2 regions of the Streptomyces sp. NPDC002386 genome follow, and region 1 is predicted to be linked to the other one. Evidence: riboswitches for the same ligand, from Rfam matches in the RefSeq annotation. Region 1 holds a riboswitch; the other holds the start of a gene.

The links. Region 1 has a riboswitch for cobalamin ahead of ACWCPN_RS05555 (HoxN/HupN/NixA family nickel/cobalt transporter). Riboswitches for the same ligand answer to the same signal wherever they lie in the genome.
Region 2: another riboswitch for cobalamin. It lies ahead of ACWCPN_RS14775 (ribonucleoside-diphosphate reductase subunit alpha); the one in region 1 lies ahead of ACWCPN_RS05555 (HoxN/HupN/NixA family nickel/cobalt transporter).

The regions. Positions count from the first base shown of each region.
Region 1 is NZ_JBSFBX010000002.1:301,293-305,996, forward strand. It holds gene ACWCPN_RS05545 (glycoside hydrolase family 13 protein) at 1-980, opposite strand, end outside; gene ACWCPN_RS05550 (LAETG motif-containing sortase-dependent surface protein) at 1,238-2,170, shown strand; cobalamin riboswitch at 2,306-2,510, shown strand; gene ACWCPN_RS05555 (HoxN/HupN/NixA family nickel/cobalt transporter) at 2,540-3,625, shown strand; gene ACWCPN_RS05560 (nucleoside hydrolase) at 3,653-4,639, opposite strand.
Region 2 is NZ_JBSFBX010000006.1:176,247-180,950, forward strand. It holds gene ACWCPN_RS14775 (ribonucleoside-diphosphate reductase subunit alpha) at 1-1,944, opposite strand, end outside; cobalamin riboswitch at 2,070-2,194, opposite strand; gene mctP (monocarboxylate uptake permease MctP) at 2,342-3,970, opposite strand; gene ACWCPN_RS14785 (DUF3311 domain-containing protein) at 3,967-4,230, opposite strand; gene ACWCPN_RS14790 (GntR family transcriptional regulator) at 4,369-4,704, opposite strand, start outside.

The DNA.
Region 1 (4,704 bases):
GCCGAGGCGCCGACGGTGCGGGCGGTGGCGAGCGAGCCGGTGATGACCTCCCGCAGCTCGTCCGCGTCCCAGGGAGCCTGCAGATACTCGAAGTTGAAGGCCTGCCCCAGTTCGTCCGGGCGGGCGTACAGGGCGCGGCGGGCGTCCGGGACCCAGGCTTCGGCGACCGCGGTGCGGGGCGGGGTGTAGGCGTCGAAGATCTTGCGCCAGTCGCGGTAGATCTCGTGCACCTCGTCGCGGTCCCAGTACGGGTGGCTGCCGGGTGCTACGCGCAGCAGGGCCTCCTCTCCGGTGGCGCCGATGCCGCCGATGTCCCGCAGCGGTTCGGCCAGGTCCTTGGCGAGGCCGTGCGCGACGTCGACGCGGAAGCCGTCGACGCCCCGGTCGGACCAGAAGCGCAGGGTGGTGCGGAAGTCGGCGCGGACCTCCTCGTTCTCCCAGTTCAGGTCGGGCTGTTCGGGCGCGAAGAGGTGCAGGTACCACTCGCCGTCCGCGGCCCGCCGCCAGGCGCTGCCGCCGAACACCGACTGCCAGTCCGTGGGCGGCAGTTCACCGTGCGCGCCGCGGCCGGGGCGGAAGACGTAGCGGTCGCGCGCGGCGGAGCCGGGGCCGGCCCGCAGCGCCTCCTGGAACCAGGGGTGCTGGTGCGAGGTGTGGTTGGGGACGATGTCCACGACGACCTTCAGACCGAGCCGGTGTGCCTCGGCCACCATGGCGTCGAAGTCGTCCAGGGTGCCGAGGCGGGGGTCGACGTCCCGGGGGTCGGCGACGTCGTAGCCGCCGTCGGCCAGTTCCGACGGGTAGAAGGGGCTCAGCCACAGGGCGTCGACGCCGAGCGTGGCGAGGTGGTTCAGGCGCTGGGTGACCCCCCTGAGGTCGCCGAGCCCGTCACCGTCGGCGTCGGCGAAGCTGCGCGGATACACCTGGTAGACGACGGCCTGGCGCCACCAGTCGGGGTTCCGGGACGAGAGGTCTGCCATACGGGCTCCCTTCGGGAAGGACGACAGTACAGAGACTGTCCACATTGCCCGGAAAGGGAACCTTCGGACGATGGGGAGCGGATCATTCCTCGTGTGATGAAGTTGTGACGACACCATGAACGACCGCTGTATTCACGCAGGTTGACAGGTTTCAACGGGGCCGATCACCATGGCCTCACACTGTGGCGCATGTGACCAATGGGCCGCGTGTCTCTTCTGACTTCTTCGCTCACTCGAGCTTCTGCGATGGGATATCCATGTCCATAGCCAGACGTGTCACCGCGCGCCGCCTGCTGGGGACGGGCGCCGCGTCACTCGCCCTCTGCGCCGCCTCGGTCGCCGCCGCCTCCGGCGCCTGGGCCCACGGCACGCACGGCGGTGACGGCTGGAAGACCGGCGGCCACTACGCGCCCGGCACCGGCGCGGGCACCGAGACCGGCACCGACCGCTGCCAGTTCTCGCTGGACGGCGTGAACTTCTTCGACTCGGTCAAGGTGGACGACCAGAATCTCCGGCCGACCGAGGACGGCAAGGTCCACGTGCGGGTCCGCACCGCGGGGGACGCCGCCGGCTGCACGGCCTCGCTCGCCTCCTACCTCGCCCACGGTGCCACCTTCGCCACCTCCGGCGAGCAGGTCTTCGTCGACTTCGACACGGTGGCCGTCAAGCCGGGCGAGACCGACTCCCTCGACATCGCGGTGCCGGACGCGGGCTGCTTCGCGCAGATCGACCTCTACCGGGGCGCCGTCAGGTTCGACGGCAGGACCGACGCGAACGACGGCTTCGAGCACGGCGACCTGCCCAAGGGCCCGGACCACCCGGTCATCAAGGACAAGCTGATCGCCGCCTGGAACGGCGGCACGAAGGACTGCTCCGGCACCCCGGAGGAGCCGCAGTCCCCGTCGCCGAGCGCCCCCGCCGAGGAGTCGGCGCCGCCAGCGCCGAGCGCCTCGGAGTCGTCCGCCGCGCCGTCCCCGGCCTCCTCGCAGTCCGCGCCGGCCCCGTCCGCCTCCGAGTCCCGGGCCGGTTCGGCCCCCACGCCGGACGGTGGCGGTGACGACGGCGGCGACCTCGCGGAGACCGGTGGCGGCGGCGACTCCGGGCTGATCGCGGGCGCCGCCGCCGTGCTGGTCGCCGGCGGCGCCGCGTTCGTGCTCCTCGCGCGCCGCAGGCGGGGCGCCCGGGGCTGACCGGCCGCCCCGCACGCACCCCGCGGCCCCCGCCGCTCGCGCCGGCCGCAAAGGCCCGCGAGCGGCGGGGGCCGTGTCATGTGTGATCTTGAGTACGCGCACCGGCGCCGGCTATGCGGACGGACGTCCACCTGCCTACGGTGGGCGGGCCGTGGTGCTCGGGAAGTCGGTGACGGCCCCTCAGGGGTCCATGCCGACGCGGCCCTCGCCACTGTGATCGGGGAGTTCCCGTCCCGTCCGGCGTCCGCCGGGCCACTGGCCGTGTCCACGGCTGGGAAGGCAGGGACGGCGAACGCACCACCCCGTAAGCCAGGAGACCGGCCACGGCAGCTCACGAGATGATCCACGAGGTGCTGGAGCGTGAATCCGATGGCCGATGCCGCTGCCTTCCGATGGCGACGCGAGGACACGATCAGGACGGCGGGGCTGCTGGCGGTGATCGCCGCCCTGCACGTCGTCGCCTTCGGGGTGCTGTTCCTGCTCGTCGCCCCCGGGCACTACAGGGTCGGGCAGGACGTCTTCGGCGTCGGGCTCGGCGTCACCGCCTACACCCTCGGCATGCGGCACGCCTTCGACGCCGACCACATCGCGGCGATCGACAACACCACCCGCAAGCTGATGGCCGACGGCAGGCGGCCGGTGTCGGTGGGCTTCTGGTTCGCGCTCGGCCACTCCAGCGTGGTGGTGGTGCTGGCCCTGCTGATCGCGGGCGGCACCCGGCTGGCCGGCCGGGTCATGGACGAGCACTCGCGCACCCACCAGGTGCTCGGCTTCATGGGCACGACGATCTCCGGCACCTTCCTCTACCTGATCGCCGCGCTCAACCTGGTCGCGCTGGCGGGCATCCTGCGGGTGTTCCGGGCGATGCGCTCCGGCACGTACGACGAGCGGGAGCTGGAACAGCACCTGGACTCAAGAGGGTTCATGAACCGCGTGCTGGGGCGGCTGACCAGGTCGGTGTCCCGGCCGGGCCAGATGTTCCCGCTGGGCTTCCTGTTCGGGCTCGGCTTCGACACGGCCACCGAGGTCACGCTGATGGTGATGGCCGGTTCGGGCGCGGCGGCCGGGCTGCCCTGGTACGCGGTGCTGTGCCTGCCGCTGCTCTTCGCCGCCGGGATGAGCCTGTTCGACACCCTCGACGGCACGTTCATGAACTTCGCCTACCAGTGGGCGTTCTCCAACCCGGTGCGCAAGGTGTTCTACAACCTCACGATCACCGGGCTGTCCATCGCCGTGGCCTTCTTCATCGGCACCATCGAGCTGGTCGGTGTCCTGCACGAGAAGTTCGGCCTGGGCGACGCCGTGACCGGCTGGATCGCCGGGCTGGACCTGGACAGCGTCGGCTACGTCATCGTCGGGCTGTTCGTGGCCGTGTGGGCGGCGGCGCTGGCGTACTGGCGGCTGGCGCGGGTGGAGGAGCGCTGGGCCGCGAGGATCCCGGCGACGTCCGACTGACCCCGGGTCCGTGTCCTGCCCCGCGGCTCATCCCGCCGGGTCCCGGGACCCCTCGACGGTCTCCAGGTAGAGCTTCACGAACCGGTCCACGTCCACCTCCAACGCCACGTCCACCAGCGCCTGTTCGCGGGCGCCCTCGTGGATCTCGGACTCGCCGGGGCGGGGACGGCGGTCGACGAGCGTCTGGCCGCGGGCCGGGCCGGGAGCGAGACAGACCTCGACCGGCAGGCGCCGGGTGGTGATGCCCGCCGGATCGGCGACCGCGCACACCGCGCCCGCGTCACCGAGTCCGCCCGCCTCCTCGGCCTCCGGCGCCCCGCCCTGCGCGGTGGGCCGGTGGGCGAGGAGCTCCCCGGCCAGCCGGGTGCCCGGGTCGGCGCTGCCGCGCAGCCGGTGCACATCGGTGCCCGGCACGACGACCCGCATGAAGACGTCCAGCCCGTACATCGTGATCGGCACCCCGGCGGTGAGCAGCACGGCCGCCGCCTCGGGGTCGTGCCAGACGTTGAACTCCGCCACCGGCGTGGCGTTCCCGGTGGCGACCGCGCCGCCCATGAACACGATCCGCTCGATGTTGCGGGTCACCTCGGGGTGGGTGCGCAGCAGCAGGGCGATGTTGGTGAGCGGGGCCGTGGGCACGAGGGTGACCGGGCGGGGGGAGGCCAGGATCTCCCGGCGCAGCAGGGTCACGGCGTCCACGTCGGCCGGGGCGCGGGTGGGCGCGGGCAGACCCAGGTCGCCCATGCCGTCCGAGCCGTGCACGTGCCGGGCGGAGCGGGCCGGCTCGATCAGCGGGCGCTCGGCGCCCCGCGCCACCGGGATGTCGGGGGCACCGGCCCGCTCCAGCACGGTCAGGGTGTTGCGGACCACCCCGTCCACGTCCGTGTTCCCGGCCACGCAGGTGACGGCCCGAAGATCGAGCCCGGGGTGCCGTACGGCGAACAGCAGGGCCAGGGCGTCGTCGACGCCGGTGTCACAGTCGATGATCACAGGAATACCGGACTGCCCGGCCACGACGGACTCCTTCCACCACCCGCCCCGGGGGACTCCCCACGAAGACCCCCTCAGCCTACGACCGC
Region 2 (4,704 bases), on a different contig from region 1:
GACCTGAAGGAACTCACCGGACAGCGTCTCGCGCTTGAACAGGTTGGACACCTGCGGCTCGATGCACTCGTACACGCCCGCGATGGACGCGATGGTGGCCGTGGGAGCGATCGCCAGGAGCAGCGAGTTGCGCATGCCGACCTCGGCGATCCGCGCGCGCAGGGCCGCCCAGCGCTCCGGCCAGGTGAACTCCACGCCGTAGTGGTCGGGGTGCAGGACACCCTGCGCGGTACGGGTCTTCCGCCAGGCCGGCAGCGGGCCGTTGCGCTCGGCGAGGTCCGCGGACGCCTCGTACGCGGCGAGCATGATCCGCTCGGCGATCCGCGAGGACAGGGCCCTGGCCTCGGGGGAGTCGAAGGGCAGCCGCAGCTTGAAGAACACGTCCTGCAGGCCCATCGCGCCCAGGCCCACCGGACGCCAGTTGGCGTTCGACCGGCCGGCCTGCTCGGTCGGGTAGAAGTTGATGTCGACCACGCGGTCGAGGAAGGTGACGGCCGTGCGGACGGTGTCGTCGAGCCGCTCCCAGTCGAGGTCGCCGGCCGCCGTGTCCACGAACGCGCCGAGGTTGACCGACCCCAGGTTGCAGACCGCGGTCTCGCCGTCGTCGGTGACCTCCAGGATCTCGGTGCACAGGTTGGAGGAGTGCACGACGTGGCCCGGGGTGGCCGTCTGGTTGGCGGTGCGGTTGGCCGCGTCCTTGAAGGTCATCCAGCCGTTGCCGGTCTGCGCGAGGGTGCGCATCATGCGGCCGTACAGGTCCCGGGCGGGCATCGTCTTCTTCGCGAGCCCGGCGGCCTCCGCCCGGCGGTACGCGGCGTCGAACTCCTCGCCCCACAGGTCCACCAGCTCCGGCACGTCCGCCGGGGAGAACAGCGACCACCGCTCGTCGGCGTCGACCCGGCGCATGAACTCGTCCGGGATCCAGTGCGCGAGGTTCAGGTTGTGCGTCCGGCGGGCGTCCTCACCGGTGTTGTCGCGCAGCTCCAGGAACTCCTCGATGTCGGAGTGCCAGGTCTCCAGGTACACCGCGGCGGCGCCCTTGCGCCGTCCGCCCTGGTTCACCGCGGCCACCGAGGCGTCCAGCGTCTTCAGGAACGGCACGATGCCGTTGGAGTGCCCGTTGGTGCCCCGGATCAGCGAACCGCGGCTGCGGATGCGGGAGTACGACAGACCGATGCCGCCGGCGTGCTTGGAGAGGCGGGCGACCTGGTGGTACCGGTCGTAGATGGAGTCCAGCTCGTCCAGCGGGGAGTCGAGGAGGTAGCAGGACGACATCTGCGGGTGCCGGGTGCCGGAGTTGAAGAGGGTGGGGGAGGAGGGCAGGTAGTCGAGGCGGCTCATCAGCCCGTAGAGCGCCGCGACTTCGTCCACGGAGCGGGCGGTGTCGTCCTCGGCCAGTCCGGCGGCGACGCGCAGCATGAAGTGCTGGGGCGTCTCGGTCACCCGCCGGGTGATGGGGTGGCGGAGCAGGTAGCGGCTGTGCAGCGTGCGCAGGCCGAAGTAGCCGAAGCGGTCGTCGGCCGCCGTGTCGACCAGCGCGTCGAGCCGTTCGGCGTGCAGCCGTACGAACTCCGCGGTGCGGTCGGCGATGAGGCCCTCGCGGTGGCCCACGGCGACGGACCCGGTGAAGGACGTGACGCCCTGGGAGGCGGCCTCGGCGCGGATGGAGACGGTCAGCAGCCGGGCGGCCAGCCGGGAGTAGGCGGGGTCCTCGGAGATCAGTCCGGCGGCCGCCTCCGTGGCCAGTTCGCGCAACTCCGCCTCGTCGGCCCGGGCGGACCGGCCCCGCAGGGCGGCCGCGGCGACCCGGCCGGGGTCGGCGTCGGGGAGGTCGGCGGTCAGCTCGGTCAGGGTCCGCAGCAACGCGGTACCGGGACCGTCGGTCTCCACCGGGGCTCCGCTCGCCGGGGTGGCTGAAGCCGGGTCGGCTGGCGCGATGGTCACGTGGGGCTCTCCCTCGCTCGGCACGGGGCCTTGCGGAGGGCAGGGGGCGGCACGAGCGCACACGGCGTCGCGTCCCCGGCCCATTCCACGAGGCCCGGACGTCGATGAGCACCCGGACCGGGACGGCCGGGCGCGCGCTGCCGGCAGGTCCTCGGACTGGAACAGGCGTGCGGAAGCACGCAAGTACACCGTTGCGGGACAGTTCCGGATTCGCACCGGATTCCCCTGCGGCGACAGCGAGCATGAGCATACATCTAGTGCCGGGCTGTCGTGTCACCCCCACATGTTGTGCCTGTTGCGTGTTGCGGCGGCTCCGCAGGGTCAACTCGCATGACAGCGGGCCGCCGAGGGTCGTGCCCTCGGCGGCCCGCTGCGGGGTGGTGCGTGTCCGGTCGCGCTAGTGGGCGCTTCCCGCGGTTGCGGGCGGGAGTTCCACCGCGACCCCGGGGTCGCCGGCGTCCGCCGTGTAGTCCTCCGGCCTGGTCTCGTCGAGTCCCTCCGGGGCCTTCACGGCCTTCAGGACGACGGTGAGCACCACGGTGACCACGACGTTGAGCACGAACGCGGTGAGACCGATGTAGCCGATCTCGCCGATACCCGGGATCTCCTTCGCGGAACCGCCGAAGTGCTTCTGGGTCGGCGAGGCCACCCCGTACGCGGCGAGCGTGCCGTACACCATGCCGACCGCCCAGCCCGCGAGCAACGCCCAGCGGTGGAACCAGCGGGTGAACAGGCCGCCGACCAGGGCCGGGAAGGTCTGCAGGATCCAGATGCCGCCCAGCAGCTGGAAGTTGATGGCGACCGTCTTGTCCATCGTCAGGACGAAGACCAGCGCGCCCACCTTCACCAGCAGCGACACGATCTTGGAGACGCGGGTCTCCTCCTTCGGCGTGGCGTCCGGCTTGATGAAGTCCTTGTAGATGTTGCGCGTGAACAGGTTCGCCGCCGCGATGGACATGATGGCCGCGGGCACCAGCGCGCCGATGCCGATCGCCGCGAAGGCCACACCCGCGAACCAGTCCGGGAACATGTTCTCGAAGAGCTGCGGGATCGCCAGCTGGCCGTTGGTGACCTTCACCCCGGCCGCGATCGCCATGAAGCCGAGCAGGGCCAGCAGACCCAGCATCAGCGAGTACAGCGGCAGGAGCGTGGTGTTGCGGCGGATCACCTCACGGCTCTTGGACGACAGGGTCGCGGTGATCGAGTGCGGGTACATGAACAGGGCGAGCGCGGAACCGAGCGCCAGGGTGGCGTACGTCCACTGGCCCGCCTCCGGCGGTGCGAGCGCGCCGCGCGGCTTGCCGGTCGCCGGGTTCACCTGGCTGAAGGCGTCGCCCGCCTTGGCGAAGACGTCGTCGAACCCGCCCAGCTTGATCGGGATGTAGATGATCGCCACCGCGATGACGATGTAGATCAGCGTGTCCTTCACGAACGCGATCAGGGCGGGGGCCCGCAGACCGGACGAGTAGGTGTACGCGGCCAGCACGCCGAAGGCGATCAGCAGCGGCAGGTCCTTCACGAACCAGTTGGTGTTCTCCCCGCCGCCGACGCCCATCACGTCCAGCACCGCCTGGATGCCGACGAGCTGGAGCGCGATGTAGGGCATCGTCGCGAGGATGCCGGTGACCGCCACGGCCAGCGACAGGCCCTTGGAGCCGAACCGGCCGCGCACGAAGTCCGAGGTGGTGACGTAGCCGTGGCGGTGCGAGACGGACCAGAGGCGGGGCAGGAACGTGAAGATCAGCGGGTAGACGAGGATCGTGTACGGGACCGCGAAGAAGCCGGCCGCGCCCGCCGCGTAGATCGCCGCCGGTACGGCGACGAAGGTGTACGCCGTGTACAGGTCGCCGCCGAGCAGGAACCACGTGATCCAGGTGCCGAACGACCTTCCGCCCAGGCCCCATTCGTCCAGGGAGTGCTCGTTGTCCGCCTTGCGCCAGCGCGCGGCCATGAAGCCCATGACCGTGACGGCCAGGAAGAAGAAGATGAAGACGCCGAGAGCGACGCCGTTGACGCCGTCCTTCACTTCGCCGCACCCCCGCTCCGGGCACCGCGGGCGCGCTGGTCACGCTGCCACAGCTTGTGGGCCAGCATCGTGAGCGCGGTCGAGATGACCACCCACAGCATCTGGTACCAGTAGAAGAACGGGATCCCGATGAAGGCGGGGTCCGTCTTGGAGTACGAGCCGACCCACAGCATCGCCACGAACGGCGCGACGAGACACAGACCGATGATCACCCGGACCGGCGTCACCACCGGTGGTCTCACTTCTTGCGTTTCGGACATGCCACGGCTCCGTCCCCTCGCTGATCACCTGTGTAATGCGCAGGCAATCTAGGTGACGCCGTCACGGCAGCGGAAGACCTCGTCCGCATATCGGCATATCGATTTCGCGTGCGGAGCGTGAAGGTTTTCCGCGCCCGGTCAGTCCTGGGGACGCTTGAGGCGGGCGACGAACTTGTACCGGTCGCCGCGGTAGACGGACCGCACCCACTCGACCGGCTGGCCGCCGCGGTCCAGGGAGTGGCGGGAGAGCATCAGCATCGGCAGACCCACGTCGGTGCCGAGCAGACCCGCCTCGCGCGGGGTGGCCAGGGAGGTCTCGATGGTCTCCTCGGCCTCGGCGAGATGGACGTCGTAGACCTCGGCGAGCGCGGTGTACAGGGACGTGTACTTCACCAGCGACCGCCGGAGCGCGGGGAAGCGCTTGGCCGACAGGTGGGTGGTCTCGATGGCCATGGGTTCGGCGTTGGCCATGCG